One region of the Janthinobacterium sp. 13 genome, then DNA from elsewhere that is predicted to be linked to it. Evidence: predicted binding sites of a transcription regulator. Region 1 holds the regulator's gene; the other holds the start of a gene.
What was found. Region 1 encodes HrcA, which represses chaperone genes, less so after heat shock. Its sites were predicted from a motif close to TTAGCACTCNNNNNNNNNGAGTGCTAA; they were not measured.
Positions count from the first base shown of each region.

Region 2: a site for HrcA is predicted at 8,480-8,506, ahead of rpoH (RNA polymerase sigma factor RpoH). Genes of this name have one in related genera too.

Region 1 is NZ_PEEQ01000001.1:3,561,064-3,575,524, forward strand. It holds gene CLU94_RS15570 (acyl-CoA dehydrogenase family protein) at 1-846, shown strand, start outside; gene CLU94_RS15575 (enoyl-CoA hydratase) at 843-1,628, shown strand; gene CLU94_RS15580 (enoyl-CoA hydratase/isomerase family protein) at 1,621-2,754, shown strand; gene mmsB (3-hydroxyisobutyrate dehydrogenase) at 2,778-3,680, shown strand; gene CLU94_RS15590 (hypothetical protein) at 3,867-4,481, opposite strand; gene CLU94_RS15595 (hypothetical protein) at 4,485-5,084, opposite strand; gene CLU94_RS15600 (HAD family hydrolase) at 5,330-6,055, shown strand; gene hrcA (heat-inducible transcriptional repressor HrcA) at 6,158-7,174, shown strand; gene fur (ferric iron uptake transcriptional regulator) at 7,226-7,657, opposite strand; gene CLU94_RS15615 (outer membrane protein assembly factor BamE) at 7,854-8,483, shown strand; gene dapB (4-hydroxy-tetrahydrodipicolinate reductase) at 8,503-9,312, shown strand; gene CLU94_RS15625 (barstar family protein) at 9,321-9,647, shown strand; gene CLU94_RS15630 (CaiB/BaiF CoA transferase family protein) at 9,712-10,959, opposite strand; gene CLU94_RS15635 (acyl-CoA dehydrogenase) at 10,959-12,137, opposite strand; gene CLU94_RS15640 (LysR substrate-binding domain-containing protein) at 12,298-13,203, shown strand; gene CLU94_RS15645 (VOC family protein) at 13,210-13,602, opposite strand; gene CLU94_RS15650 (helix-turn-helix domain-containing protein) at 13,655-14,443, opposite strand.
Region 2 is NZ_PEEQ01000001.1:2,145,511-2,159,971, forward strand. It holds gene CLU94_RS09335 (MFS transporter) at 1-334, opposite strand, end outside; gene CLU94_RS09340 (chalcone isomerase family protein) at 331-882, opposite strand; gene CLU94_RS09345 (SAM-dependent methyltransferase) at 882-2,123, opposite strand; gene CLU94_RS09350 (DUF1365 domain-containing protein) at 2,120-2,917, opposite strand; gene CLU94_RS09355 (NAD(P)/FAD-dependent oxidoreductase) at 2,907-4,220, opposite strand; gene CLU94_RS09360 (MerR family transcriptional regulator) at 4,426-5,367, shown strand; gene ftsY (signal recognition particle-docking protein FtsY) at 5,532-6,590, shown strand; gene CLU94_RS09370 (cell division ATP-binding protein FtsE) at 6,599-7,336, shown strand; gene ftsX (permease-like cell division protein FtsX) at 7,333-8,253, shown strand; gene rpoH (RNA polymerase sigma factor RpoH) at 8,671-9,564, shown strand; gene CLU94_RS09385 (hypothetical protein) at 9,655-9,921, opposite strand; gene CLU94_RS09390 (hypothetical protein) at 10,100-10,552, shown strand; gene CLU94_RS09395 (antibiotic biosynthesis monooxygenase family protein) at 10,556-10,903, opposite strand; gene CLU94_RS09400 (cytochrome P450) at 10,900-12,027, opposite strand; gene CLU94_RS09405 (ArsR/SmtB family transcription factor) at 12,104-12,802, shown strand; gene CLU94_RS09410 (DUF3667 domain-containing protein) at 12,942-13,796, shown strand; gene CLU94_RS09415 (patatin-like phospholipase family protein) at 14,036-14,461, shown strand, end outside.

The DNA.
Region 1 (14,461 bases):
TGCGACGAGTGGGTGCCGGCCCTGGCGGCCGGCCAGAAGCTGGCCAGCTATTGCCTGACGGAACCGCAATCAGGCTCCGACGCGGCCTCCCTGCGCACCAAGGCAGTGAAAGAGGGCGATTTTTATGTTCTCGACGGCACGAAGGCCTTCATTTCCGGCGCGGGCCAGACGGACATGCTGATCGTCATGGCGCGCACGGGCGGCGAGGGCGCGGCCGGCATTTCCGCGTTTGCCGTGCCGGCGAATTTGCCCGGCATCGTGTATGGCAAGAAAGAAGAAAAGATGGGCTGGAACAGCCAGCCCACGCGCATCATCAGCTTCGACCAGGTGAAAGTGCCTGTTGGCAACTTGCTGGGCGCGGAAGGCGAAGGCTTTGCCATTGCCATGAAGGGCATCGATGGCGGACGCATCAATATCGCCGTGTGCTCGGTGGGCACGGCGCAGGCGGCCCTCACACGGGCGCAGACCTACATGAAGGAGCGCACGCAGTTCGGCCGCGAGCTGGCCCAGTTCCAGGCCCTGCAATTCAAGCTGGCCGACATGCTGACGGAGCTGGTGGCGGCGCGCCAGATGGTGCGCCTGGCTGCCTGGAAACTGGACCAGGATAGCCCGGACGCCACGGCATATTGCGCCATGGCAAAACGTTTCGCCACGGATGTGGGTTTCAATGTGGCCAACGATGCGTTGCAATTGCATGGCGGCTACGGCTATATCCGCGAGTATCCGCTCGAGCGCCACGTGCGCGACACGCGGGTGCACCAGATCCTGGAAGGGACGAATGAAATCATGCGCCTGATCGTCGCGCGAGCGATCTTGAAAGACGGCGCCACGGAGACCTTACGATGACCAGAGTGTATACCAATCTGCTGCTGGAACGCCGTGGCCATACGGCCCTGGTGACCCTCGACAACCCGCCCGCCCACACGTGGACCCTGGCCAGCCTGAATGCGCTGAGGGACCTGGTGGCCGACCTGAATCTTGATCCGGACGTGTATGCGCTCGTGATCACGGGCGGCGGCGCCAAGTTCTTCTCGGCCGGCGCCGATTTGAAAGTGTTTGCCGACGGCAACAAGGACACGGCGTTCGCCATGGCCGCCGCCTTTGGCGAGGCGTTCGAGGCGCTGTCCGCGTTTCGCGGCGTCAGCATCGCCGCCATCAATGGCTACGCCATGGGCGGCGGCCTGGAATGCGCGCTGGCGTGCGATATCCGCATTGCCGAGGAACACGCGCAGATGGCCTTGCCGGAAGCGTCCGTCGGCCTGCTGCCGTGCGCGGGCGGCACGCAGCACTTGCCGTGGCTGGTGGGCGAAGGCTGGGCCAAGCGCATGATTCTGTGCGGCGAGCGGGTCGATGCGGCCAAGGCCCTGGCCATCGGCCTCGTCGAGGAAGTCGTGCCAACCGGCAAGGCTGCCGCCACGGCGCTGGCCCTGGCCGCCAAGGTGGCCCGTCAAAGCCCCAGCAGCGTGACGGCGTGCAAGACCCTGATCCAGGGCGCGCGCAGCCATCCGCTGGTCGCTTCCTTGCCCGATGAACGCACCCTGTTCCTCGGCCTGTTCGATACGCAAGACCAGAAAGAAGGCGTGCAAGCGTTCCTGGAAAAACGTCCGGCGGAGTGGAAGAATGGTTGAGACCGTTAATATTGTTGAAACTGTGAAAATCGACGAGCGCGATTGTCCCGGCGGCATGAAGCTGGGCGTCATCACCCTCGATGCGCCAAAATCCTTGCACGCGCTGACCCTGGACATGATACGCGCCATCGATGGCGCCCTCGTGCACTGGGCCGGTGACGACGCCATCGCCTGCGTGGTACTGCAATCGTCGACCGACAAGGCCTTCTGCGCGGGCGGCGACGTGCGCAGCCTGCGTTCGGCCGTCGTCGAGCAAGCGGGTGTCGTGCCGAATCCGCAGGCGCTGGCCTTCTTTGCCGAGGAGTACCGGCTCGACCACCGCATCCACACGTATGCGAAGCCGCTGCTGGTGTGGGGCGGCGGCATCGTCATGGGCGGCGGCCTGGGGCTGATGGCGGGCGCCAGCCACCGCGTCGTGACGGAAGGCACGCGCATCGCCATGCCGGAAATCACGATTGGCTTGTTCCCGGACGTGGGCGGAAGCTGGTTCCTGGGCCGCATGCCGGGTCGCAGCGGCCTGTTCCTGGGGCTGACGGGGGCACCGCTGAACGCGGCTGACGCCTTGTTTGCGGGCCTGGGCGACTATTTCCTGCGCCAGGAAGAGCGGAACATGGTGCTGGACGCGCTGGCGCTGACGCAATGGCAAGCCAGCCCGCAGGCGAACAGCGAGCAGCTGGACCGCCTGCTGCGCGGCTTCTCGGCTCCTGCGTCCTTGCTGCCCGTGTCCGAAGTGCGCGCCAACTTCGACGCCATCGCCGCGCTGACGCAAGCGCCCACCTTGCCCGAAGTGGTGGCCGCCATCGCCGCGTATGACGGCGATTCGGCCTGGCTGCGAAAGGCGGCCCACTCGCTGCACAAGGGCGCGCCCAGTTCCGCCGCCCTGGTCTGGGCCATGCGTGTACGCACGCGTCACATGAGTTTGGCGCAAGTGTTCCAGCTGGAATTGATCGTTGCCGTGCAGTGCTGCGCCCATGCGGACTTCAGCGAAGGCGTGCGCGCCTTGCTGATCGACAAGGACAACGCGCCGCAGTGGCAGCCAGCCAGCCTGGCCGACGTCGGCGACGCGTATCTCAATGGGTATTTCACGGCGCCGTGGGATAGCCATCCTTTGCGCGACCTACATTAAAAGAACAACAGGAGACTTCAAAAATGCAACATATCGCTTTCATCGGCTTGGGCAACATGGGCGCGCCGATGGCCCGCAACCTGGTGGCCGCCGGCTTCCACGTATCCGTATTCGACCTGACGCCGGCGGCAGTGGCGTCGCTCGTCGAGGCGGGCGCCACGGCGGCCGCGTCCGCCAGCGCGGCCGTGCAGACGGCCGACGCCGTCATCACCATGTTGCCAGCCAACAAGCATGTGCAGGAGCTGTACCTGGCGGCGGGCGGCGTACTGGACTCGGCCAAGCCCGGCGCCCTGTTCATCGATTGCAGCACCATCGCCGCCGATGTGGCGCGGCAAGTGGCGCAGGCGGCCAGCGAGCGGGGCTTTACCATGATCGATGCGCCCGTCTCGGGCGGCACGGCGGGCGCGGCGGCCGGCACCCTGACCTTTATCGTCGGCGGCAGCGAAGCAGGCTTGCAGCAGGCGCGTCCCTTGCTGGAAAAGATGGGCAAGAACATCTTCCATGCGGGCGAGGCGGGCGCGGGCCAGGTGGCGAAGATTTGCAACAACATGCTGCTGGGCATCTTGATGGCGGGGACGGCCGAAGCGCTGAATCTTGGCGTGGCGCATGGCCTGGATCCGAAAGTGTTGTCCGACATCATGGCCAAGAGTTCGGGCCGCAACTGGACACTGGAAGTGTATAACCCGTGGCCCGGCGTCATGGATGGCACGCCCGCGTCGCGCAATTACACGGGCGGCTTTGGCACGGCGCTGATGCTGAAAGACCTGGGCCTGGCGCAGCAGTCGGCCCTGTCGGCGAACGCGCCCACGCCCTTGGGCGGGCTGGTGCGGCAGATGTACCAGATGCATGCGCAAGCCGGTTATGCGCAGCAGGATTTTTCCAGCATCGTGCAGATGTTGCAGCCGGGCTTGAATAAACCCGCGTGAGAAATTCTGGGCAAAAAAAAGCCCGCTGGTAAAAGCGGGCTAAATCCAATTCTTGGAAGAGTTGGAGGAGACAGATGCATTATGCTGCATCGCCACATATAACTCCAATTTATCTTTGGAATATCAATTATAGATTCCCATGATATCTCTTCCCGGTAGCCGCCTGGCGGCTACCGTTGCCGCAACTCAGACGGGTTTGCAGGCGATCTTCACCGTCGTTACATTCCCTTCGCCCATGGTGCCTTTTTCGGTACCTGGGGCCAGGTCGCACTGCAGACCCTTCGGCTGAACGGAGACGCTGACGGCATAGGTGTCGCCATAGTCGACTGGGCCGGCCATGGTAAACGTCGTGGTGTCCTTGGCCACCGTTGTTATTGTACTACCGTTAATCAGCACCAGGCCATCCACGGTCAGGCCGGAAATCGTGCCGCCCACGGTATATTTGTTTTGCAAGCAAGTAACAGCGGCGCTGATATTGATGTAATGACCAGCCGAGCCGGAACCGCCGCTGATGCTGCAAGTCATGTGGGCCGGTTGTTTGTTGAAGGTGATGTTGTAGTCGGTGCCATAGTCGATGCGCTTGATAAAAGTGAACGACGTTTTGCCCGCAGGAACCGGGAGGGTGTCGCTGCCATTTGCCAGGATCAGCCCTTCATTGGTCAAGCCAAAGATCGTTCCGCCGACCTCATACGAGGCCTTGCCGCCGCAAGCGGCCAGTCCCAGGGTCAGCAGCAGCGCGGCGAGTGGGCGCAAGCAGGATAACTTCATGTATTTCTCCAAAAAATAGGTGACGGATCGCAAGGATTACTGCGGCGTGCAGTCAAGTGTGGCCGCGGTCGTGGCGGCAGAGCCCATCGTGCCGACCGTATCGCTGGCGTCGGTACTCTTTGAACCCTGGAAGCGGCACGTCAGGCCCGTTGGCTGAGCCAGTATGGAAATACCGTACGGGGCGCCGTCAGCTACCGAAGTGAATGTGTAGGCGGTGGCGCCAGCCGACAGGGTGATGCCTTTGGGGCCCATCACCAGGCGCAAGCCATCGGCGCTCAGGCCTGTGATCGTGCCATTCAGCGGGTAGCTGTTGGTTGTGCAGCTCACCAAGGCCGTGTTCACGGAATAGCTCGATGCCTTGCCGGCGCCATTGGCGATGGTGCAAACGGCGCCCTTGGGCTGTTCCGCGATGGTAATATTGTAGCGGTCATCGTTCTTGACCAGCTTGGTGAAGACGACGGTGCCCTGGCCCACAGGAACCGGCAAGCGTTCCCCGTCATTCAGGAGAATCAGGCCATCCTTGGCCAGGCCGCTGACTGAGACTTGCAGATACAGGTTGCCGCCGCTGCCGCCGCAGGCTGCCAGGGTGACGGCGCAAGCCGCCGCCAGCATCGAGCGCAGGTACAAATTTTTCATACATTCTCCAAAACGAATTAAGTTGGGTAGCGCAACGCGGACGCTGGCGCCGCATTGGAATGGCGCCTATTTTAGTCTATCTGGCAAGCTGGATGACCTTGCCTTGTATCACCCTGTAACAATTTTTCGCCGGGAAGCGCTGGCCCGGCCCCATTTCACGGGGGCGCAGCCATGCCGGCGGCGTCGATCGGTGCGACAATAGACGCACCCTGCGCAGCGTGACGCAGCATCCCATTGTGAGTCCCATGTCCCTTGCCCCTGTAAAACCCGCCGTGCCGCCCAAGGCCATCCTGTTCGACCTCGACGATACCTTGTGGCCCATCGCGCCCGTGATCGCCGCCGCGGAAACCCTGCTGCACGACTGGCTGGCCACGCATGCGCCCAAGGTGGCGCGGCAGTTTTCCATCGAGGTGCTGCGCCAGCACCGCCTGGCCATGCTCAAGGAACAACCGCATTTCCATGGCAACCTGATCGAGTTGCGCCGCGCGGGCCTGCTGGCCGCCTTCGAGGCTGCCGGCGAGGATCCCGCCCTGGTCGACGGCGCTATCCTGCAATTCCTGGCCGCGCGCAACCGCGTCCAGCCCTATGACGACGTCTTGCCGGGCCTGGCCTGGATGCGCCAGCGCATGCTGGTCGGTTCGATCTCGAATGGCAATGCGGACCTTGACATTATCGGCCTGGCGCAGCATTTCAAGGTATCGATCGCCGCCAGCGATTTTGGCGTGGCCAAGCCCGACGCCAGCATCTTCCTGGCAGCTTGCGCCGCGCTGGACGTCGCGCCCCATGAAGCCGTGTATGTCGGCGACGACCTGTATTTCGACGTGACGGGAGCGCAGGGGGCGGGCATGCGCGCCGTCTGGATGAACCGCAAGGGCAGCGATGCGCACCTGGCCACCGGCGTGCAGCCCGACGCCATCTGCGCCAACTTTGATGAATTGTTGCTGTGGCTGCAAGGGCAACTGGAAGATTGATCGCCGCAGGCCGGGCGAACGTGCATAATAGGCGCTGTTGACGCACGTTCGGCCGCTTTCGTTGCCGCTTGCTTAACAAAATACTTGCCTAAATAAAACACCATGCAACTCGATACACGTGCCCAAACACTGCTGAAAGCCCTGGTCGAGCGATATATCGCCGACGGCCTGCCGGTCGGTTCGCGCGCCTTGTCGAAAATTTCCGGCCTGGACCTGTCGCCGGCCACGATCCGCAACATCATGGCCGACCTGGAAGAGCTCGGTTATGTGTCCAGTCCGCACACCTCGGCCGGACGCATCCCCACGCCGCGCGGCTACCGCATCTTTGTCGACACCTTGCTGACCGTGCGGCACCTGGACGAGCACTTGGTGGAATCGCGCATGCGCCTGCAGACGCCGCAACCGCAAAAAACCATCGCCAACGCGGCGCAGATGCTGTCGTCGCTGTCGCAATTTGCCGGCGTCGTGCTCAGTCCGCGCCGCGAATCCGTGTTCCAGCAAATCGAATTCCTGCGCCTGTCGGAAAAACGCATCCTGCTCGTCATCGTCGCGCCCGGCGGCGACGTGCAGAACCGTTTATTGCTGACGGAGGCCGACTATACGCCGGCGCAACTGGTGCAATCGGCCAATTACATCAACCAGAATTATGGCGGCCTGTCCTTCGACGCCGTGCGCGTGCGCCTGCAGGGCGAATTGCGCCAGTTGCGCGACGATATGGGCAGTTTGATGCAGGCGGCCGTGGAAGCGGGCAGCGAAGCGATGGCCGACCATAGCGATGACATGGTGATTTCCGGCGAGCGCAACTTGCTCAGCGTGAGCGATCTGTCGTCGAACATGCATTCGCTGCGCCAGATGTTCGACATGTTCGAGCAAAAAACGGGCTTGATGCAGTTGCTCGACGTGTCGAGCAAGGCGACGGGCGTGCAGATTTTTATCGGCGGCGAATCGAACCTGGTGCCGATGGATGAGATGAGCGTGGTGACGGCGCCGTATGAAGTCAACGGCAAGATCGTGGGAACGTTGGGAGTGATCGGGCCGACGCGCATGGCTTACGAGCGCGTCATCCCGATCGTCGATATCACGGCCAAGCTGCTGTCAAGCGCGCTGAGCCATCATTGATCATACTGCCTGGCGCGCCGGCCGTTCCCTTGCGGAAACGGCCGGCTTGGGTCAGGCTGTTTTGTGCGGGCAAGCCGTCTTGATGCAGTTGCCATAGATGGCCAAAGCGTGTTCGGCGATCTTGAAGCCGCGTTCTTCGGCGACCTTTTGCTGGCGCACTTCGATGTCTTCGTCGAAGAATTCTTCGACCCGGCCACAGTCGAGGCACACCAGATGGTCGTGGTGGGAGCCTTCGTTGAGCTCGAAAATCGCCTTGCCGGTTTCAAAATGGTTGCGATTGAGCAAGCCGGCCTGTTCGAATTGCGTGAGGACGCGGTAGACAGTTGCCAAGCCGACATCCATATTGTCGGCCAGCAGAATCTTGTAGACGTCTTCCGCGGTCAGGTGGCGTACCGGGCTACTCTGGAAGATATCGAGTATCTTCAGCCGTGGCAGGGTGGCTTTCAGGCCGCTTGCCTTGAGATCACTAGGATTGTTACTCATGTTTGTTGCTCGTATGTGGGTCAGGTGCTTTATCATATAGCGTTTTGTCGGGGAGTGCCAAAATATGCTTTTTTTTGGCGGGCCGGTCACTCCTGGCGTTTTGTTCATCCAATTGAGGTCATTTATGCGCGTAACACCGGCTGTATTGCCATCTCTCTGGCACCGTATTCCATTTCGAGCACCAGTCTTGGCAGGCATGGTCTGTGTCGCGCTGGCCATGTCCGGCTGCGCCAACCGTGGCATCCTGGGCGAAAAGCCGGCAGCTGCTCAAAAAGAAGGCAAGGAACTGGTTCCCGAACAGGGCGCACAAACGACCACCATTACGCCGCTGCAAAAATTCATGTGGTTTTTCTCGCCCTACCGTCCTGACATTCAACAAGGCAACTTTGTCTCCGAAGAGATGCTGGCCCAGTTGAAAGTGGGCATGACGCGCGACCAGGTGCGTTTCGTCCTCGGCACCTCGCTGCTGACTGATATCTTCCATGCCGACCGCTGGGATTATCCATTCCGCCTGGCACGGGGCAGTGGCGAAACCACCAGCAGCCGCGTGGTCGTGTACTTCGGCAAGGATGGCAAGGTTGAACGTTTCGAAGGCGGTAACTTGCCGACGGAGAAAGAATACATCGACCGCATCGCCGGTCCGTCGCCGTTCGCCAAGGTCGCCAAGGCCGACGCGCCAGCCGCCGCCGTGCCGTCGCCCGTGGCGCCGAGCGCCGTGCCCGTGCCGGCCGATGCCGCCCCTGCCATTCCTGTGAGCAAGCCGGAAGTGACGCCTGCACCTGCCGCCGAGCCTGCACCTGCACCTGCTGCCGAACCCACCAAATAAGTTGCTGTAAGAGAATAAAATGACTGAACTGAAAATTGCCATCGCTGGCGCCAGCGGCCGCATGGGCCATATCCTGATCGAAGCGGTCAGCAATGCGCCCGACGCCGTGCTGGCCGGCGCGCTCGACCGTGCCGGTTCGCCATCGATCGGACAGGATGCCGCCGCCTTCCTCGGCAAGCCGGCCGGCGTGCTGACGCAGTCCGACCTGGCGAAGGGCCTGGCGAACGCCGACTTCCTGATCGATTTCACGCGCCCCGAAGGCACTTTGCAGCACCTGGCGTATTGCGCCGAGCACGGCATCAAGATGATCATCGGCACCACCGGTTTCGATGACGCTGGCAAGGCCGCCATTGCCGCCGCCGCCGAAAAGACGGCCATCATGTTCGCGCCGAACATGAGCGTGGGCGTGAATGTCACCATGAAATTGCTGGAACTGGCCGCGAAAAGCTTGTCCGAAGGCTACGACATTGAAATTATCGAAGCCCATCACCGCTTCAAGGTCGATGCGCCGTCGGGCACGGCCCTGCAAATGGGTGAAGTGGTGGCCGGCGCCCTGGGACGCGACCTGAAGGAATGCGCCGTGTACGGCCGCGAAGGCGTGACGGGCGAACGCGACCCGTCGACCATCGGCTTTGCCACCATCCGCGGCGGCGATATCGTGGGCGACCATACGGTGTTGTTTGCCGGCATCGGCGAGCGCATCGAGATCAGCCACAAGTCGAGCAGCCGCGTCACCTACGCCCACGGCGCCCTGCGCGCCGCGCGTTTCCTGGCCGACAAGCCCACCGGCCTGTTCGACATGCAGGATGTGCTGTCGCTGAAGAACTGAGGAAGACCATGGCCACTGCCATCCTGAATGGAAAAGACATCACCGACGCAGCGAGCTTCCACGCGCAATGCGTGCAAGCCTTCGGTTTCCCCGAGTTTTACGGCAACAGCATGGATGCCTGGGTCGATTGCCTCAGCTACCTGCGCGACGACGAAAACATGACGCAATTCCGTTTGAAGCCGAACGAAGTGCTCGACATCGTGGTGCAGGACGCCGAAAGCATGAAGGCGCAAGTGCCTGATTTACTGGAAGAAATCACGTTTTGTATCGCCGGCATCAACGAGCGCTATGAAGATTACGGTGAAAAACCGGCGCTGAAACTGGTGCTGAAATAAGGCTGAAATAAGGCTGAATCAATAAAGAACGCCGGACAGTGTTGCCACTGCCCGGCGTTTTTCTTTAGACGACCTTGCGTTCGCGCAAGCCGTCGATCTGGCCGCCATCAAGGCCCAGCCATTGCTGCAACACCTCGTCCGTATGCTGCCCCAGCAGCGGCGGCGGCAAGCGGTACTGCACCGGCGAGCCCGACAGGCGCACGGGATTGGCCACCAGCGCCACCGTGCCCGCCGTCGGATGCGGCATCTCCACTTTCAAGCCGCGCGCCACCACTTGCGGGTCGGCAAAGACCTGGTCGATGCGGTTGACGGGGCCGCACGGCACGGCTTGCGCCTCGAAGGCGCTGATCCACTCGGCCGTCGTGCGCATGACCGTGGCCTGGCGCATCAGCGGAATCAGGATTGCGCGGTGCGCCACGCGCTGCGGATTGGTGGCGAAACGTTCGTCCTGCGCCCATTCCGGGTGGCCGGCGACGGCGCAAAAGCGCGAGAATTGCCCATCGTTGCCGATCGCCAGAATCATGTCGCCGTCGGCCGTGGGGAAGTCTTGATATGGAACAATGTTCGGATGCGCATTGCCCATGCGCTGGGGCACCTTGCCGCCGCACAGGTAATTGGCGGCCTGGTTGCCCAGCGCGGCCACTTGCACGTCGAGCAGGGCCAGGTCGATATGCTGGCCCAGGCCCGAGCGTTCCCGTTCGGCCAGCGCCGCCTGCACGGCGATGGTGGCGTACAAGCCCGTCAGGATGTCCGTCTGCGCCACGCCCACTTTTTGCGGCCCGGCGCCCGGCTGGCCGTCGGGCACGCCCGTGATGCTCATCAAGCCGCCCATGCCCTGGATCAAAAAGTCATAGCCGGCGCGCGCCGCGTACGGCCCATCCTGGCCGAAGCCGGTAATCGAGCAATACACGAGGCGCGGGTTGAGTTCCAGCAAGCTGGCCGCATCGAGGCCGTATTGCTTCAAGCCATCCAGCTTGAAATTTTCCAGCAGCACGTCCGCCTCGGCGGCCAGCCGGCGCACCAGGGCTTGCCCTTCCGGGGCGGCCAGGTCGATGCACAGGGAACGCTTGTTGCGGTTGGCGCACTGGAAGTAGGCGGCCTCGGCGGTGTCGCGGCCATCCTCGTCTTTCAGATACGGCGGCCCCCAGGAGCGCGTGTCGTCGCCGCGGCCCGGCTGTTCAACCTTGACGACGTCGGCGCCCAGGTCGGCCAGCATTTGCCCGGCCCACGGGCCGGCCAGCACGCGCGACAGGTCGAGCACGCGCAAGCCGGTCAGCGGTGCGGGCCGCAGGGTGGAAGCCAAGGCGTCCATTAGTTGAACGCGGCGATGCCGGTGATGGCGCGGCCGATGATCAGCGCGTGCACATCGTGCGTGCCTTCGTAGGTGTTGACCACTTCCAGGTTGACCAGGTGGCGGATGACGCCGAACTCGTCGGAAATGCCGTTGCCGCCCATCATGTCGCGCGCCACGCGGGCAATGTCCAGCGCCTTGCCGCAGCTGTTGCGTTTCATGATGGACGTGATTTCCACGGCCGGCGAGCCTTCATCCTTCATGCGGCCGAGGCGCAAGCAGCCTTGCAAGCCCATGGTGATTTCCGTCAACATGTCGGCCAGTTTCTTTTGCACCAGTTGATTTGCAGCAAGAGGGCGGCCGAATTGCTGGCGGTCCATCGTGTACTGGCGTGCTTTCAGGTAGCAGTCTTCTGCCGCGCCCAGTGCGCCCCAGGCGATGCCGTAGCGGGCGCTGTTCAGGCAAGTGAACGGGCCTTTCAAGCCGCGCACGTCCGGGAAGGCGTTTTCTTCCGGGCAAAATACTTCATCCATGACGATTTCGCCGGTGATGCTGGTGCGCAAGCCGACCTTGCCGTGGATTTCCGGCGCCGACAGGCCTTTCCAGCCTTTTTCCAGCACGAAGCCGCGGATCGCGCCTTCATCATCCTTGGCCCAGACGACGAACACGTCGGCAATCGGGCTGTTGGTGATCCACATCTTGGCGCCGGAGAGACTATAGCCGCCCGGTACCTTGCGCGCGCGCGTGACCATGCTGCCAGGGTCGGAGCCGTGGTTCGGTTCCGTCAGGCCAAAGCAGCCGATGTATTCGCCGGTCGCCAGTTTCGGCAGGTATTTCTGTTTGGTTTCTTCGTTGCCGAAAGCGTTGATCGGCACCATCACCAGCGACGATTGCACGCTCATCATTGAGCGGTAGCCCGAATCGACGCGCTCGACTTCGCGCGCGGCCAGGCCGTAGCAGACATAGTTCAGGCCGGCGCCGCCGTATTCCTCGGGAATGGTCGTGCCCAGCAAGCCCAGTTCTCCCATTTCGCGGAAGATGGCCGCGTCCGTGCGGCCATGGCGGAACGATTCGAGCACGCGCGGCACCAGGCTGCCCTGGCAATAGTCGCGGGCCGCTTCCAGCACGGCGCGTTCGTCGCCCGTCAGTTGTTCTTCCAGCAGCAGGGGGGAATTCCAGTCGAATACGGTTTTGCTCATGACAGGCCTCGCAGGTGAGCGCCGGTGATCGGCGCAAGATTGAATATGGCTCATGGTAGGTTTTTGCCTAGCCTTGCGCAAACGATTTTTTCGCACCCAGACATGCGTGCTACGCATATCTTGCGGCATACTGGCGTTCTTTTACCGGCCGGATATTCCCATGTCACGCAAAATCCCCATGCTGCAAGCGCTGAACTGCTTCGAGGCGGCCGCGCGCCACCAGAGCTACACGCATGCGGCGCGCGAACTGTCGCTGACGCAAAGCGCCGTGTCGCGCCAGATTTCGTCCCTGGAAACTTTTCTTGGGGTGCAACTGTTCCAGCGCACGCGCCATGGCGTGCTGCTGACCAGTGCCGGCGCCGCGTATGCACGGCAGATCGCCGCCCGCCTCGATGGCTTGGAGCGCGACACGCTCGACACCATGGCGCGCCAGGGCGGCGGCGGGGCCTTGCAGCTCGCTTCCGTGCCCACGTTTGCCACGCGCTGGCTGATGCCGCGGCTGTCTTCGCTGGCAGGCTTGCATCCGGACATCGTCGTGCATATCGACGCCTATACAAAACCGTTCATGTTTGCCGATACGGAATACGACGGCGCCCTGTACGCGGGCACGCCCGAGCAGCTGGCGCGCTGGCCCGGCACGCGCGCCACCTTGCTCATGCACGAAGAAATCGTGCCCGTCGCCAGCCCCCGCCTGCTGGCGGCGCGCAGTCAGTGGCAGCCGCAGGATTTATTGGAATTGACCTTGTTGCAACAAAGTACGCGCCCGGGCGCCTGGCGCCAGTGGTTTGACGCCATGCAGGTCGAGGGCGAGGGGCGCGACGGGGCGCACTACGGCGCCCGCTACGAACTGTTTTCCATGCTGGCCATGGCGGCCGTGCAAGGGCAGGGCGTGGTCTTGCTGCCACGCATGCTGGTCGAAGCGGAACTGGCGCGTGGCGAATTGCAGATCGCATGCGAGCGCCCACTGCGCGGTCAGCGCGCGTATTACCTGATCACGCCTGAAACGGCGCATGAAAAGACGGCCTTGCAGCAGTTCCGGCTATGGCTGCAGGGCGAAGCGGCCTGAGGCAATTCAAACCACCTTGGCCGTATCGAAATGGGGATTGTCGATCAGGCCGATCTGGTTGCCGAACGGGTCGAGCAATTCCACCGTGCGGATGCCGTCGCCCACGTCCGTGATCGGGTGGTGCAGGGTGCCGCCCAGCGCAACGATGCGCTCGACTTCCTGTTCGATGCCGTCCACGCCCCAATACGTCACGCTGCCCTGCGTGCCCGCTTCGCCGCCCGGCAGCAAGCCCAGCTCGAAGCCGCCGATGGCAAAGCCGACATAGAACGGCTGGTCGAAATAGGGCGCCGTGCTGAAAACCTGGCTGTACCAGGCCTTGGCTTTGTCCAGGTCGGGGACGGGATAGGTGACGGTGCGCAAGCCCTTGATCATGTTCTGCTCCTGTTGGTTGAAATGCATGACGCCATGATGCCACCGGCGCGCGCCGCGCGATTGGAAAAATGGAAGGTGGTCATGCACGCCGGCCCGTCAGCCACGCCTCGGGCGAGCTGCGGGTGAAATCCTGGAAGTCGTGGATCAGGTGCGACTGGTCGAAATAACCATATTGCAAGGCCACTTGCGCCCAGTCCGGCTGTCCCGCCAGGCTTGTCAGGCCCTGGCTGGCGGCGCGAAAACGGCAGATGCGGGCAAACAGCTTCGGGCTGATGCCGACTTGCTGGCGAAATTGCAGCGCCAGGTGCTGGCGCGATACGCCCAGTTGCTGCGCCAGGCCCTCCACGCGCACCTGGCCGGATGCGCGCTCGATGGCCGCGATGGCATGTTCGGCCGCGCCGGCCTGGCGCCGTGGCGGCGCGGTGCGCAGGCGCAGCAGCAGATAATCTTGCAAAATAGAAATTCTTTGCGCATTGGACAAGGACTCGCTCCACAGCGCGTCAGCCAGGCGCGCCGCCAGCTCGCGGCCCCACAGTTGCTGCAAGCCCGTGCGGCCATCGCTGAGTTCGCACAACGGCAGCTGGAAAAAGCGTGCGGCCGCGCCCGGCTTGAAGCGGGCCGCCACCGTCTGCACGAGACCCTGGCTGAGGACGGCAATCGGCGCCGTCATCATGCCTACGGCAAAGCTGGCGTCCTGCTGGTCCTGGCACAGGATGTCGATGCAATTGTCTGGCAAGACCTGGTGCGTCAGGGGCGTGGCGCCCGTTTGCACGCGACACGTCCAGACGCAGTCCAGCCATGGCCACAGGGCGGGGATGGGCGGATATTCCTGGTAGACGATCATGGTCGGCGTTGATGCAAAGAACAAGATTGTGGCATATGTATT
Region 2 (14,461 bases), 1.4 Mb from region 1:
GGAACCAGGCCAGGGTGGCCGCTTGCGGCATGGCCGGCGGATGGAACAGGGCGCCAAAGCCCAGCAACAGCAGCGGCAGCGATGCGCCGACCAGCACGGCATAGCTGCGCCCGCCGCGCGCCATCCAGGCGCCGAGGGCCGGGTCGATGAAGGCGGCGGCAATGCGCGCCGCCAGCAGCACTGCGCCGATTTGCGCCAGGTCAAGGCTGCTGCGCTGCGCATAAAACGGCGCCACATATATATAGATGGGCAGCGCCAGCATGGCCAGCGGCAAGCCGAACAGGCCATAACTGAACAAGGCCGGCAAGGTCAAGGCGCTGGCCCTGGTATTCATGGCAGCGGCGCCGCACTCTGCAGCAAGGCGGCGCGCAGCTTCGGCGCCGTGCTCGACGGCGACAGCCAGATGGCGAAGAAGGCGCGCGCGAAGTCGCCATCGTTCACGTCGGCCAGCACCTTGCCATCGAGATAAAAGCGCACGCCAGGCGCGATGCCCGCCCGGTAGGCGCCCGCGATGCGCTGGTCTTCCTTGACGTCAGGAAAGATGCGCTGCATGGTGGCCAGCCACGCCAGGCGCTGCTCCGGCGTGCCGGCGCCGATTTTCTGCATCTGTTCATAACTGGCTTCGGCGATCTTCTTGCCGTCGAGCGAGCGCGCGTAACGCAATTCCAGCACGAAGGGTGCCGTTGCCGACGCCGCGCCCTGGTAACCGTTCGCGCCCACCCAAAGTTGCGCCCGATAAATACGCATGCCGAACCACGTGTATTCCCCCTCGCCCGCCAGGCGGGCTTCGGGCACGTCGGCCGCGATAAAGGCCGGCGGCGCGGCCGCGGCGCCAAACATGGTCAACGACAGCAAAGCGGCGACGAGCAGCTGGCGCATCATCACTCCTTGATCAGGGTAAATTGCATCACATCCGTGTTGTGCGCCTGGAAGGCGGCCTCGCAATACGCGAGGTAAAACTCCCAGGTGAGCAGGAAACGGCCGTCGAAACCCTGCTTTTCCAGCGCCGTGCGCTGGGCCAGGAAGCTGGCGCGCCACTGGCGCAAGGTTTCCGCGTAATCGAGGCCAAAACTGAAGGCGTCTTCCACGCGCAAGCCCTGCGCCTCGGCGGCGCGGCGAAATTCGGCCGGCGAGGGCAGCATGCCGCCCGGGAAAATGTACTGTTGAATAAAATCCGTGCTCTTGCTGTAGCGCTCGAACAAGTCGTCGGCGATGACGATGGTCTGGATGCAGGCGCGTCCGCCCGGCTTCAGGTTGCGCGCCACGCACGCGAAATAGCCGGGCCAGTAGCTTTGTCCCACGGCTTCGAACATCTCGATCGAGGCGATGGCGTCATACTGGCCCGCGCTGTCGCGGTAATCGCACAGCTGAAAGTCGGCCTGCCCTGCCAGGCCCGCGTCCTGCAGGCGCTGGCGCGCATAGGCGAGCTGTTCGGTCGACAAGGTCAGACCCGTCACGTGCGCGCCGCAGTCGCGCGCCGCCGTTTCCGCAAAGCCGCCCCAGCCGCAACCGATTTCCAGCACGCGTGCGCCCGGCTGCAGTTGCAACTGGTCCGCGATGCGCGCGTATTTCGCCCCTTGCGCCTGCTCCAGGCTGGCGCCTTCGGTGAACAGCGCGCTCGAATACGTCATCGACGGGTCCAGCCACAGCTGATAGAAGGCGTTGCCGATGTCGTAATGGGCATGGATATTCTTCTTGCTGCCCGCGCGCGAATTGCGGTTGAGCAAATGCCGGACCTTGTACACCAGGTTGCCCCACCAGTTGCCATAGATCAATGACTCGATGTGCGCGCGGTTGCGTATCATCAACTCGATCAAGCCCGGCAAATTATCCGTGCGCCAGTCGCCGGCGATAAACGTTTCCGCAAAGCCGATGTCGCCCGAGCGCAGGACGGCCGCGCACAGGCGCCAGTTGTGCAAGTCCAGGGTGACGGGATGGCTGCCATCGCCGTACAGCAAGATGCTGCCGTCGGGCGTGCGCAGGCGCAGCGCGCCGTATTGCAATTTTTCCAGCAGGCGCACGATCATGCGCCCGGCAGCGGGCATGTCCACGTGCGCATGCCCATGCAAGGGAGTGGAACTGCTGCGCGCATGCAGGCCGGTCGGCAGGGAATCGGAGCTCATCGGGACACCTTTTCTTGTGGAGGGTGGGGTTTGCTGAAAAACGGCACGCGGCGCAACCACAGGCGCAAGGCTTGCCAATGGATGCGCGCCATCACGCCGAACGTCATCAGGGGATAGCGCAGCAAGGCCCAGGCGATGGCGCCATCGCGCAGCGGCTGCGCCGTGCCGGACAAGCTCGTCTGCAGCAGCGGACCGTCGAGGTCGTCGTAATCGACCCGGGCCAGGTGGCGCTCGCCATCCTGGTCGTTGTTGCGCAGGAAACGGAAGCGGTACTGGCCTTCCACCTTGCAAAACGGCGACACGTGAAAGATTTTCTTGGCGACCAGTTCGCTGCCATACGCGATGGCACCGCCCTGCTCGAGCAAGTACAGATGGCGCTCGCCAAAGGTATTGCGCACATCGCAGAGCACGGCCCGCAGCGCACCGTCAAGCCCGTGACAAAACCAGAAACTGACGGGATTGAAGACATAGCCGAACATGCGCGGCATGGTTTGCAGCCAGATTTCGCCGCCCGCGTCGACCACGCCATGCTGGCGCAGCAAGCCGTCGATCCAGTCCAGCAGCGGTGTCGTGCCATCGCCATGGTCGCTGTCGCGGAAGGACAGCACATTGGCGCCGTTGCGCGAAATCAAACGGGCAGGAAAATCGTGCGCGCCCAGGCTGCGCAGGGGCAGGCGCAAGTAAAACATGCCGTAAGCAAAAGCATGCGCGCGCGGACGCAGCCGCGCATGGCGCACCTGTCCCAGGCACAGCTGGGGCTGCGGCCGGAGCGGCTGCGTGGGATCACGCGGCATGGCCGAGCTCCGCCGACGCCAGGCCGTTCAGGGCTTGCGCCACGGCCAGGCCCGACTTCAAGCCGTCTTCATGGAAGCCATAGCCCGTCCAGGCGCCCGCGAACCACGTGTGCTGCGCGCCCTGGAAGCCGGCCAGGCGCGTCTGGGCGGCAATGGCCGCGCCATCGAACACGGGGTGGGCATACGAAAATTCGTCGATGATGCTTGCCGGATCGGGCTCGTCGAGCGGATTGAGCGAGACGATGACGGGCGTGGTGAACGGCAGCGGCTGCAGCTGGTTCAGCAAATAATGCACGCACACTTGCGGCGCTTCGCCCTCCCCCGCTGCCGGCCGCCCCTGGTAATTCCAGGCGGACCAGGCACGGCGGCGCTGCGGCAGGCAGGAGGCATCCGTATGCAGCACGGCCCGGTTCGGCTGGTAGCGCACGGCTTCGAGCACGGAGCGCTCGTCGTCGCGGATATCTCCCAGCAGGGCCAGCGACTGGTCGCTGTGGCAAGCGAGCACGACGTGATCGACATGCTCGACGCCGGCGGCCGTATGCAGCTCGACCATGCGCGCGCCGCCGTGCCCCTGGCGGCGCACGGCCAGCACGGGGCACGCCAGGCGCTGCTGCGGTATGCCCGCCAGCAATTTTTCCACGTACACGCGCGAGCCGCCCCGCACCGTGCGCCATTGGGGCCGGTCGCTCACTTGCAGCAAGCCATGGTTGTGGCAGAAACGGATGAACGTGGCCAAGGGAAAGGCCAGCATCTGGCGCGCCGGACACGACCAGATGCAGGCGGCCATCGGCAGCAGATACCAGTGACGGAATTCGTCGCCATAGCCGTGCAGGTCGAGGAATTCTCCCAGCGACAGGGCCGGCGCCGGCAAGGCAGCCGTGGCCAGGGCGCTGGCCTGGCGGTTGAAGCGCAGAATGTCGCGCAACATGCGCAGGAAGGCGGGGCGCAGCAGATTGCTGCGCTGGGCAAACACGGTGTCCAGATTGGCGCCCGCCCATTCCAGCACGCGGGCGTCGGGCGCAGCGCCCAGCGGCATCTTCACGGAAAACGACATGTCGCTGTCGGCCGCCTCGACGCCGAGTTCGTCAAACAGTTGCACCAGATGCGGGTAGGTGGCGTGGTTAAACACGAGAAAACCCGTGTCGACGCCATGCGTGACGCCATCGAGCGTGACATCCACCGTATGGCTGTGGCCGCCAAAGTAATCGCCCGCCTCGTACAAGGTGACGTCCTGGCCCGATTGCGCCAGGCGATAGGCACACGACAATCCTGCGATTCCTGCTCCGACGACGGCAATTTTCATGAGTGCACCTGTGTTATGTTTGTCCTGGACAAAACAAGCTGCATCGATAGTCAGTCAAATATTGATCTATGTCAATGAGCACCTGTTGTCGTTCACAAACTTATACGCGAGCAATATCCAATCGGATTCAGCTATTTGGTACGGGGCGGCGGAAGGCGTAGAATGCCAGTAACGTTCTTTTCGGCATGCGAGCACCCCCACTGGTATGGATACTGACCTGCAACTCTCTCCTGCCTTCAGCATCGGCGATGTCGAACGCGACACCGGGCTGGCCAAGGAAACCTTGCGCGTGTGGGAGCGCCGCTACGACTTCCCCCAGCCGCGGCGCGACGCCTTTGGCGAGCGCAGCTACCCGGCCGAACAAGTGCAAAAGTTGCGCATGGTCAAACGCCTGCTGGACCTCGGATTTCGTCCGGGAAAAATCATGCAGCACAGCACCGCGCAACTGCAGCAGCTGGCCAGCGCCGGCAGCACGCCGCCGCCCGCGCCGGCGCCCCAGCTTGAACACTACTTGGCCCTGTGCCGCAGCCACCAGATGGCGGAACTGGGCGACGCCCTGCGCCAGGCGCTGGCCGTGCTGGGCTTGAAAGCGTTCACCATCGACGTCATCGCCCCCCTCACCCGCATGGTGGGCGAAGCGTGGGCTTGCGGCGAACTGGCGGTTTACGAAGAGCATCTGTATAGCGAAACCTTGCAGACGGTGATGCGGCACGCCATCTTTTCCCTACCGCAAGTAAGCAGCCCATCCATGCGCTCGCCGCGCATCGTCCTCAGCACCTTGCCGCAGGAGCGTCACGGCCTGGGGCTGCTGATGGCCGAAGCGCTGTGCGCGGCGGCCGGCGCCCATTGCATGTCGCTGGGCGTGGAAACGCCGCTGACGGACATCGTCGCGGCCGCCCGCGCGCAGCGGGCCGACATCGTCGCGCTATCGTTTTCCAGCGCCAGCAAGCAACGGCAGACGCGCGACAGCCTGCAGCAGCTGCATGCAAGCTTGCCGCCAAGCATGGAATTGTGGGCAGGGGGACGCAGTCCCGTGCTGAGCAGGCAGCCGCCACCCTTCTTGCACGTGCTGGACTTGCGGCAAGTCGACGAAAGCATCGCCGACTGGCGCCGCCGCCACCAGGCGCTGGCCCTGCAAACCCACTGAACCGGCGGAAAAGCGCGGCAACTGCGGCGATCTCCGTGGATAGCGGCGCAATGTTGCCAATCGAACAGTAAAGCATGAAGGGCCGGGCGCGCTCTGGTAGAATAGCCCGTAACACAGTGTCCGGCGCCGCCGGGCCTTAGGTCAGCACCCGCCACCACACATCCATGTTTAGTTTCTTCAAGAAAAAACCCATCGCTCCCGAGGCTGCACCAGCCGAGCCCCTCGTCCTTCCCGCCGCCACGCCGCCTGCACCGCAGCTTGCCGCCACGCCCCTGAGCGGCGCGCCGGCCGAGCTCGTGCCCGTGATCGTCGCAGCCGAACCCGAGAAAAAATCGTGGATGACGCGCCTGAAGGCCGGCCTGTCGAAAACCTCGAACACCCTGTCCGTGCTGTTCGTCGGCGCGAAGATCGACGACGCCCTGTACGAAGAGCTGGAAGCGGCGCTGCTGATGTCGGACGCCGGCATCGACGCCACGGAATTCCTGCTCACGGAATTGAAGAAAAAGGTCAAGGAAGACAAGCTGCTCGACGCGGCCGCCGTCAAGGCCGCCCTGAAAGTGCTGCTGATCGACCTGCTCTCGCCGCTGGAAAAGCGCTTCGAACTGGGCCGCCACAAGCCGCTGGTGATGATGATTTCCGGCGTGAATGGCGCAGGCAAGACGACCACCATCGGCAAGCTGGCCAAGCACATGCAGTCGAATAACCAGTCCGTGCTGCTGGCCGCGGGCGACACCTTCCGCGCCGCCGCGCGCGAACAGTTGATGGTCTGGGGCGAGCGCAACAACGTCACCGTGATTTCGCAGGAATCGGGCGATCCGGCCGCCGTGGCCTACGACTCCGTGCAATCGGCGAAGGCGCGCGGCATCGACGTGGTGATGGTCGACACGGCGGGCCGCTTGCCGACGCAGTTGCACCTGATGGAAGAATTGAAGAAAATCAAGCGCGTGATCGGCAAGGGCATGGATGGCGCGCCGCATGAAACCCTGCTTGTGATCGACGGCAACACGGGCCAGAATGCCCTCACGCAAGTGAAGGCCTTCGACGATGCCCTGCAGCTGAGCGGCCTGGTGATTACCAAGCTGGACGGTACCGCCAAGGGCGGCGTGCTGGCGGCGATCGCCCGCGTGCGTCCCGTGCCCGTGTATTTCATCGGCATCGGTGAGAAAATTGAAGACTTGCAGCCTTTCGTGGCTGCCGAATTTGTCGAAGCGCTGCTAGGATAAGCCTATACATGATTGAATTTCAGCACGTCTCCAAGCAATACTCCGCCGACGCCGTGGCGCTCAGCGACATTTCCCTCAATATTGCCAAAGGCGAGCTGGTGTTTTTAGCGGGCCCGTCCGGCGCCGGCAAATCCACCTTGCTGAAAATGATCGCCGCCATGGAACGCCCCACGTCGGGCAAGCTGATCGTCAATGGCCAGGACATGGCGAAGATCAAGCCGGCCGGCGTGCCCTTCCTGCGCCGCAACATGGGCCTGATCTTCCAGCAGCAAAAATTGCTCAACGACCGCTCCATCCTGGCCAACGTCATGCTGCCGCTGCTCGTCGTCGGCGCCCACAAGACGGCGGCCGAACAGCGCGCGCGCGCCGCGCTCGATAAAGTCGGCTTGCTGGACCGCGCCATGGCGCGCCCCCTGTCGCTGTCGGGCGGTGAGCAGCAGCGCGTGTCGATCGCGCGCGCCATCGTCAACCGGCCGCAGATCATCCTGGCCGACGAACCGACGGCCAACCTGGACCGCGCCAGCGCCAACAAGGTGCTCGACGCCCTGAAAGCGTTCCACTCCGTGGGCGTGACTTGCCTCATTTCCAGCCATGACGAACAGATGCTCGACGCCGCCGCCCGCGTGATCCACCTGAAGAACGGCCAGCTGGTGGCCATCGACAAGGCCACGCAGGCGCCCGTGTTCGCGCCGCCCGACCCCGATTTCGCCCCCGGCGCCGGGGATGACGCGGGAGAACAGGCATGAGAGGCTGGTTCCGTCAACATCGCTTCGCCCTCGGTTCGGCGCTGATTCACTTGCGCAAGTCGCCGGGCGGCTTCCTATTGAACGTGCTCGTCGTCGCCATCGCCCTGTCGCTGCCGTTCGCCGGCTTGACCATGCTCGACAATGTCCGCCCCATGTCGGAACAGATGTCGGTCGACCCGGAAATCAGCGTCTTCCTGAAGATCGACACGCCGCGCGAGCAAGCCGTGGGCCTGGCGGGCGCCATGCGCAAGATTGTCGGCGAGCAAAAGGCGAAGATCGTCTTCATCCCGCGCGAACAGGCGCTGGACTCGCTGAAAAACAAGAACGGCCTGGCCGATGTGCTCAGCACCCTGGGCGACAATCCCCTGCCCGACAGCTATGTGCTGAAACTCGACGCCTTCAGCAGCGCCAGCGAAGCGCAGGATGTCGATGCCGTGGCGGAACAGCTGCGCCACTTGCCCGGCGTGGAATCGGCGCAAGTCGATTCGGCCTGGGTCAAGCGCCTGGCGGCCCTGCTGGGCGTGCTGCGCCTGGTGCTGCTGCTGCTGGCCATTACCCTGGGCGTGGCCGTGATCGCCGTCGTCTTCAACACCATCCGCCTGCAAGTGATGCAGCAGCGCGATGAAATCAGCATCTCGAAATTGATCGGCGCGACGGACACCTTCATCCACCGCCCCTTCTATTACACGGGCGCACTGCTGGGCTTGTGCGCCGGCGCGCTGGCCCTGGGCGCCGTGGCGCTGGCCTTGCAGCCGCTGAACACGGCGATTGCCGAGTTTGCCCGCCTGTATGCGTCCGAATTCCAGCTGGTGCCGCTGGCGCCGCTGCCGATGGCCGGCTTGCTGGCCGTCAGCGCCGGCCTGGGCCTGATCGGCGCCTTCCTGTGCGTGCAGCGCCACTTGGCGCGCCTGAACTGATCTTCTTTCCCATGGCGGCGCCTCCGGTGCCGCCATGCGCCCTCCCCATACTGCTGTTATCTTGATATTAAGCAAGTATTCTTAAGGTTCGCTTCAGCCAGAGGCCGTAGACTGGCTACGTTGTCGTGAAGCGGCCTGTAGTGCTGTTCAGATCGCTATTCAGACATATTTATCAGGCATTCATTCGCCATAGCATTTAGGCTATCAGATCGATTAAATGTGCTGATTGGCACTCTCAAGCAGAGAGTGCTAATATAGGGACATACCAACAGCAGAACCGCCATGGACGCCAGATCAAGATGGTGCCGCGATCTGCAAAGTGCAAGACCGAATACGCAAAAACGACGATACAAGCTGCCACGTCGCGTGACGTGGCCAACTGGAACAAAGCAAGACTACGAGGGAGAAAACATGACTATGATGTCCGCAACGTCCGCATTGGTTCCGACCAAAAGTAATGCGCTGGGCCTCGGGTTCACTGGCAATCTGGGCAATATCGACGCCTATATTTCGGCCGTGAACCGCCTGCCCATGTTGACCCACGACGAAGAAATTTCGCTGGCGACACGCCTGCGCGAAAAAAATGACCTGGCCGCCGCGCAAGAACTGGTGCTGTCGCACCTGCGCCTGGTGGTCTCGATTGCCCGCGGCTACCTGGGCTATGGCTTGCCGCACGCCGACCTGATTCAGGAAGGCAATATCGGCTTGATGAAAGCCGTGAAACGTTTCGATCCGGACCAGGGCGTGCGCCTGGTGTCGTACGCCATGCACTGGGTGAAAGCCGAGATGCATGAGTACATCCTGAAAAACTGGCGACTGGTCAAGGTCGCGACGACGAAGGCGCAGCGCAAGCTGTTCTTCAACCTGCGCAGCCACAAGACGGGCCTGGACGCGATGACGCCGAAGCAGATCGATGCGCTGGCCAAGCTGCTCGACGTGAAACGCGAAGAAGTGATCGAGATGGAAACGCGTTTGAGCGGCCGCGACATTGCGCTGGAATCGCCGACCGACGATGAAGACGACAAGTTTTCGCCGATCGCCTACCTGTCGTCGGAGCAAAGCGAGCCGACCAAGGTGCTGGAAGCGGAACAAGTGACGCGCCTGCAATCGGAAGGCCTGGAAACGGCCCTGTCCAAGCTGGACGCCCGTTCGCGCCGCATCATCGAAGCGCGCTGGCTGGCCAACGACGACGGTTCCGGCGCCACCCTGCACGCGCTGGCGGAAGAGTTCGGCGTATCGGCCGAGCGCATCCGCCAGATCGAAGTGGCGGCACTGAAAAAAATGAAGGGCGCGCTGGCGGCCTACGTGTAATTCCCAGCAATGCCGCAATGTAAAAGGCGCCGCAAGGCGCCTTTTAGTTTTACTACTTGATGTTTATCAACAGATAAACATGGCAGCCAGTTAAGCTGCAGCCAGGCCCTTGCTGATCAATTCAGCAACGACTTCATTCAGATCCGCGCCGCGCTCCTTGGCCAGGGTCTGCAATTGCAAGACCAGATCGCTGTTCAGCTTGACGGCGAATGGCACCAGGCCCAGGGCCTGGTCGCGCTTGCGCTGTTCGCGGCGGTCGACGACCACCGCTTCCTTACCGAATGCACCGGCGCCGGGAACATTCATCTTTCCCATCAGTTTCTTGGCATCGCTTTTGGCCAGGTCGGTTTTTTTCATGGTTGTTTCCTGATTTTCAAAACAACCATTCTACGCAGTAATCGGCGCGCCGCGTGGCTCGCGCCTCAATTCATCGGCAGCACGCCAATAGTGCGCCGGAAAAATATCATTTTGTTACTATCATTTTATCCCACGCGTGAACAAGCACGCCGGGGACGCACCACCTGAAAGGAAAAACATGTCTACTCTGAACCGCTCTTACCGCACCGTACTGCTTCCCCTGTTCTTCGCCTGCCTGGCCATGCTGGCCGGCTGCGGCGCGGCCGGCAGCGCCGGCGACGCGGAAAACACGCCGCGCAGCGTCACCCACGTGCTTTCGCCGGGCGAACAGGTGGCCATCACGGCCACCGATACCCTGAAACTCGAACGCGTCAACGACAGCCGCTGCCGCAAGGGCGCCGTGTGCGTGTGGAAAGGCTACGTCAGCTACAGTTTCAGTTTGCTCAACAGCGCGGGCGCGACCGACATCGTCCTGTCCGAGTCCATGCCCGGCGCCGCCAGTTCCGTCACCGTCAACCACCTGACGTTCACCCTGCTCGACGTCGACCCGGCCACGCCGCCCGCCCTGAACGCGGCCGAGCCCACCTACCGGGTCAAGGTGAAAATCACCCAGGGCGCGCTGCCCCGCTAAAGGCTAGGCATCGTGGCGCCGCTGGCTGTCGGCGGGCGCCTGCTGCCGCTCCAGCATGCCGTAATCGCGCACGACGGCGGCGATGCGCAGCCGGTAATCGTCGAACACGCCGTGCCGGCCGGCCGATTGCGCCGCGCGGTGCGCTTCCAGCTGCCGCCACTGCGCCAGCGCCGCCTCGTCGCGAAAGAACGACAGCGACAGCAGTTTGCCTGGCTCGCTCAGGCTGCTGAAGCGCTCGATGGAAATGAAACCGTCCACCTCATCGAGCAGTGGCCGCAGGGACGCCGCCAGGTCCAGGTACTGCTGGCGTCCTGCGGCGCTGGGCCAGACCTCGAAAATCACGGCGATCATGCGTTTGCTCCTTGCACAAACACGGGGATGCGGGCGTTCAGCGACGGCAGATAACGCCACGCCAGCGGCAAGCCTTCCAAAGCCCCGGCCCACGCCTGCAGGCAAGCCGTGGCGATGGCGAGCGCGATGGCCTGGCCCGGACAGGCGTGGCGGCCATGACCAAAACCCGACTCCGCCTGGCCGGCGCTGGCCAGCACGACGAGGATCATCTGCCCGGCCGGCACGCGCACGCCATTGCACTCCGCGTCTTCCGCCGTGTAGCGGCGCGTGTTGTGGATGGCGGGATCGCGCAGGCTGACTTCGTGCAGCATGGCCAGCCACAGCTCGGGCGCGGCACTCAATTGCGTGGACAACTCCGGCTGCGCGCGCAAGGCCACGATGGCATTGCCCAGCAAGCCGGCCGTGGCGTCGCACGTCTGCGACAGCAAGCCCACGAGGTTGGCCAGCACGCCGCCCGACGCTTGCCAACCCAAGGCATCCGCCTCGGCCACGATGGCGGCCAGCATGCTGCCGGGCCTCACGTCGCCCGCGCGCAGCAGACGGCCAAAACTTTGCAGCAGAGCATCGGCCGCCACTTGCGCGCCGGCCAGTTGCTCGGCATTGCTCAGCGGCGACAGGCAGGCGACAAACGAGCGCGTCCAGGCGGCCAGCGCCGGCCATTGCGCTGGCGCAAAGCCCAGCAAGTCCGCCATGGCGAACAGGGGCAGCTCAAAAATCGCATCGTTCAGCTGGGCGGCGCTACCGGGCACCCGCTCGCCGGCAAGGTGCAGCGCCCGCCCCTGCAAGCGCGCCATATCCACCTGGCCCAGCGCGCGCGCCAGCACCTGTTTTGGCAAGGCATGCCGTTCGCCATCGTTCATGCGCACCAGTTCGGCAAAGATCGCGCCGCATGGCGTGCCCGCCAGGTTGTGCGGCACGCCCAGGTCCGCTGGGCGCACGCGGCAGGCGGGATGCGCCAGCACGGCGCGCACGCCGGCCGCGCCCGTCGCCAGCCAGCAGTCGAGCTGCGCATCGAATCGCAGCGGCGGGCCGTCCGCCAGGCGGCGATAGTAATCGTACGGCGCCGCGTGGGTGACGGCAGAGAAAGGGTCGGCGGGGTCGGTAACAGAATCGGTGAGCGGCATGCGGCTTCCATTGCAGTGAGGTAGGGAGCAGAGTATGCTGGCCCTTCCACCACAACACTTCGCTAGCGAACGAATCATGGATGACAAGCATCAAGCCCGCACGGCCGACATGGGACTGGCGCAACTGGCCGGCGCCATCGCCGAACCGGCCCGCGCGCGCATGCTGTGCAGCCTGCTCGACGGCCATGCGCGCACGGCCACGGAATTGGCGGCGCTGGCCGAGGTGGGCGCTTCGACGGCCAGCGCGCATCTGAGCCGGTTGCGCGACGATGGCTTGCTGTCGATGCTGGCGCAGGGCAAGCACCGCTACTACCGCCTGGCCAGCATGGAGGTGGGCCAGGCCCTCGAAGCGCTGCTGGTGGTGGCCGGCGTGGCGGCGACGCCGTTTACCCCCACCACGCCGGACCGCCTGCGCCATGCGCGCACTTGCTACGACCACATGGCCGGTACGGTGGCCGTCGCCCTGCATGACCAGTTGCACACGCAAGGCTGGCTGCTGGACGATGGCGGAGAATATCGTTTGTCGGAAGCGGGCGCGGCTGGCATGGCGGCCCTGGGCATCGACGTGCCGCAATTGCAGCGCCAGCGCCGCCGCTTCGCCTGTGCCTGCCTGGACTGGAGCGAACGGCGCGCCCACCTGGGCGGCGCGCTGGGGGCGGCCCTGCTGCAGCTGGCCCTGCGCCAGCGCTGGGCCGAGCGCGAACTCGACAGCCGTGCCCTGCACCTCACGCCGGCCGGTGAACGACGCCTGCTGGCCGCCTTCCGTGGCGCCTGAACGGTGCAGGATTTTGTATCTCGAAAGCAACTAGAACGCGAAAAAATGCGCTTTTATCATTGTTTTCATTCATCATATGCTGCGCCCTTGAGCGATCATCTTTACCTTTCGGCCATGGAAAGAGTCCATCTTGAAAACAGTGTCATCCAGCACGCATCCCGCCAGCACCTGCCATAACTGCCATAGCGATGCGCCAGGCAACTTCTGCAGCGCCTGTGGCCAGACAACGGCCGTGCACATGCCCAGCGCGCGCGAATTCCTGCATGAATTTGTCGCCCATTATGTGGCGCTCGAAGGCAAGCTCTGGCGTACCCTGGCCCTGCTGCTGTTCCGCCCTGGCGCACTCAGCAACGAATACCTCGCGGGACGCCGCGTGCGCTACGTCGAGCCGCTGCGCGTCTACCTGACCTTCAGCATCCTGTTCTTTGCCATCCTCAAATTCAGCAGCCCCGACATGTTCCTCACCGTCCACGACCAGCAAGCCCAGGTAGGCGCCCATGGCCCCCGCCAAGCTCCGGAAAACCAGACGTCGGCCATGCAGGTCAGCATTTTGGGCCAGACGCCCACCCTGCCGCGCCAATGGCAAGACTTTGAGCAACTGCCCACGGCCGAGAAACAAAAACTCGTGGTGGAAAGCTTTTTCCATTACGCGCCGTACGCCATGTTTTGCCTGATGCCGCTGTTCGCCCTGTTCCTGAAAATCCTCTACCTGGGCAGCGGACGGCGCTATGGCGAGCACTTCCTGTTCGCCCTGCATACGAATGCCTTCGCCTTCATCACGATGGCGCTGATGATCCTCATCCCCGTCGACCTGGTCCGCCTCGTGCTCGGCGCCTGGCTGCTGGCCTACCTGCCCTGGGCCATGTGGCGCGTGTATCCAAGCGGCAAACTCGCCACCGTCTGCCGCTGGCTGCTGCTGATGGTCGCCTACAGCCTCGCCATGAGCCTGGCGATCGTGGCCTGCATCGCCATCGGCGTGATGCTGCGGCATTAAGTTACGCCACCAAGAGGCGCTCTGGCGGTCCTGCTGCCAGCGGACGCACCGCCATTGATGCAGATCAATGACGATGGCTTGTGGCCGCTGGCCCTGGGCGTGCTGGCGCACGGGCCATGCCTGCGCGCAGCAGCGCTGCCCTGCCCGCTTATCAGCTGAATAGCTGATTGTTGCCGGGTTTGCTAGAATCGCACACGTTTCCGTCCGTATCCCAACCCCTGACTACGCACAGATCACGCATGCATCCACGTTTGTTCGCCCCATTTATCCTCGTTGCGCTGCTGAGCGGCTGCACGGTACTCGCCCTGCGCCCCAACAGCGGCGTCGAAAACCGCACGTTTACCGTGCAGGAAACCCCGCGCCTGCGCATCGACGCGCCCAAGGCGCGTATCCAGAATCCCATGCCGAATGACCACTTCATCGGCATCGCCCTGTCCGGCGGAGGCAGCCGCGCAGCCAATTTCTCGGCCGCCTCGCTGGAACAGCTGGAGCAGTTCGGCCTCGTCAGCGGCGCCTCGGCCATTTCCGGCGTCTCGGGCGGCGCCATCGCGGGCGGCTACTATGCGCTGCATGGCAAGCAGACGGACTGGCCCTTGCTGCGCAGCAAGCTGAAAACGGATTTCTTTGGCCAGACCATATTGAAACCCGCCAACCTGACGACGATG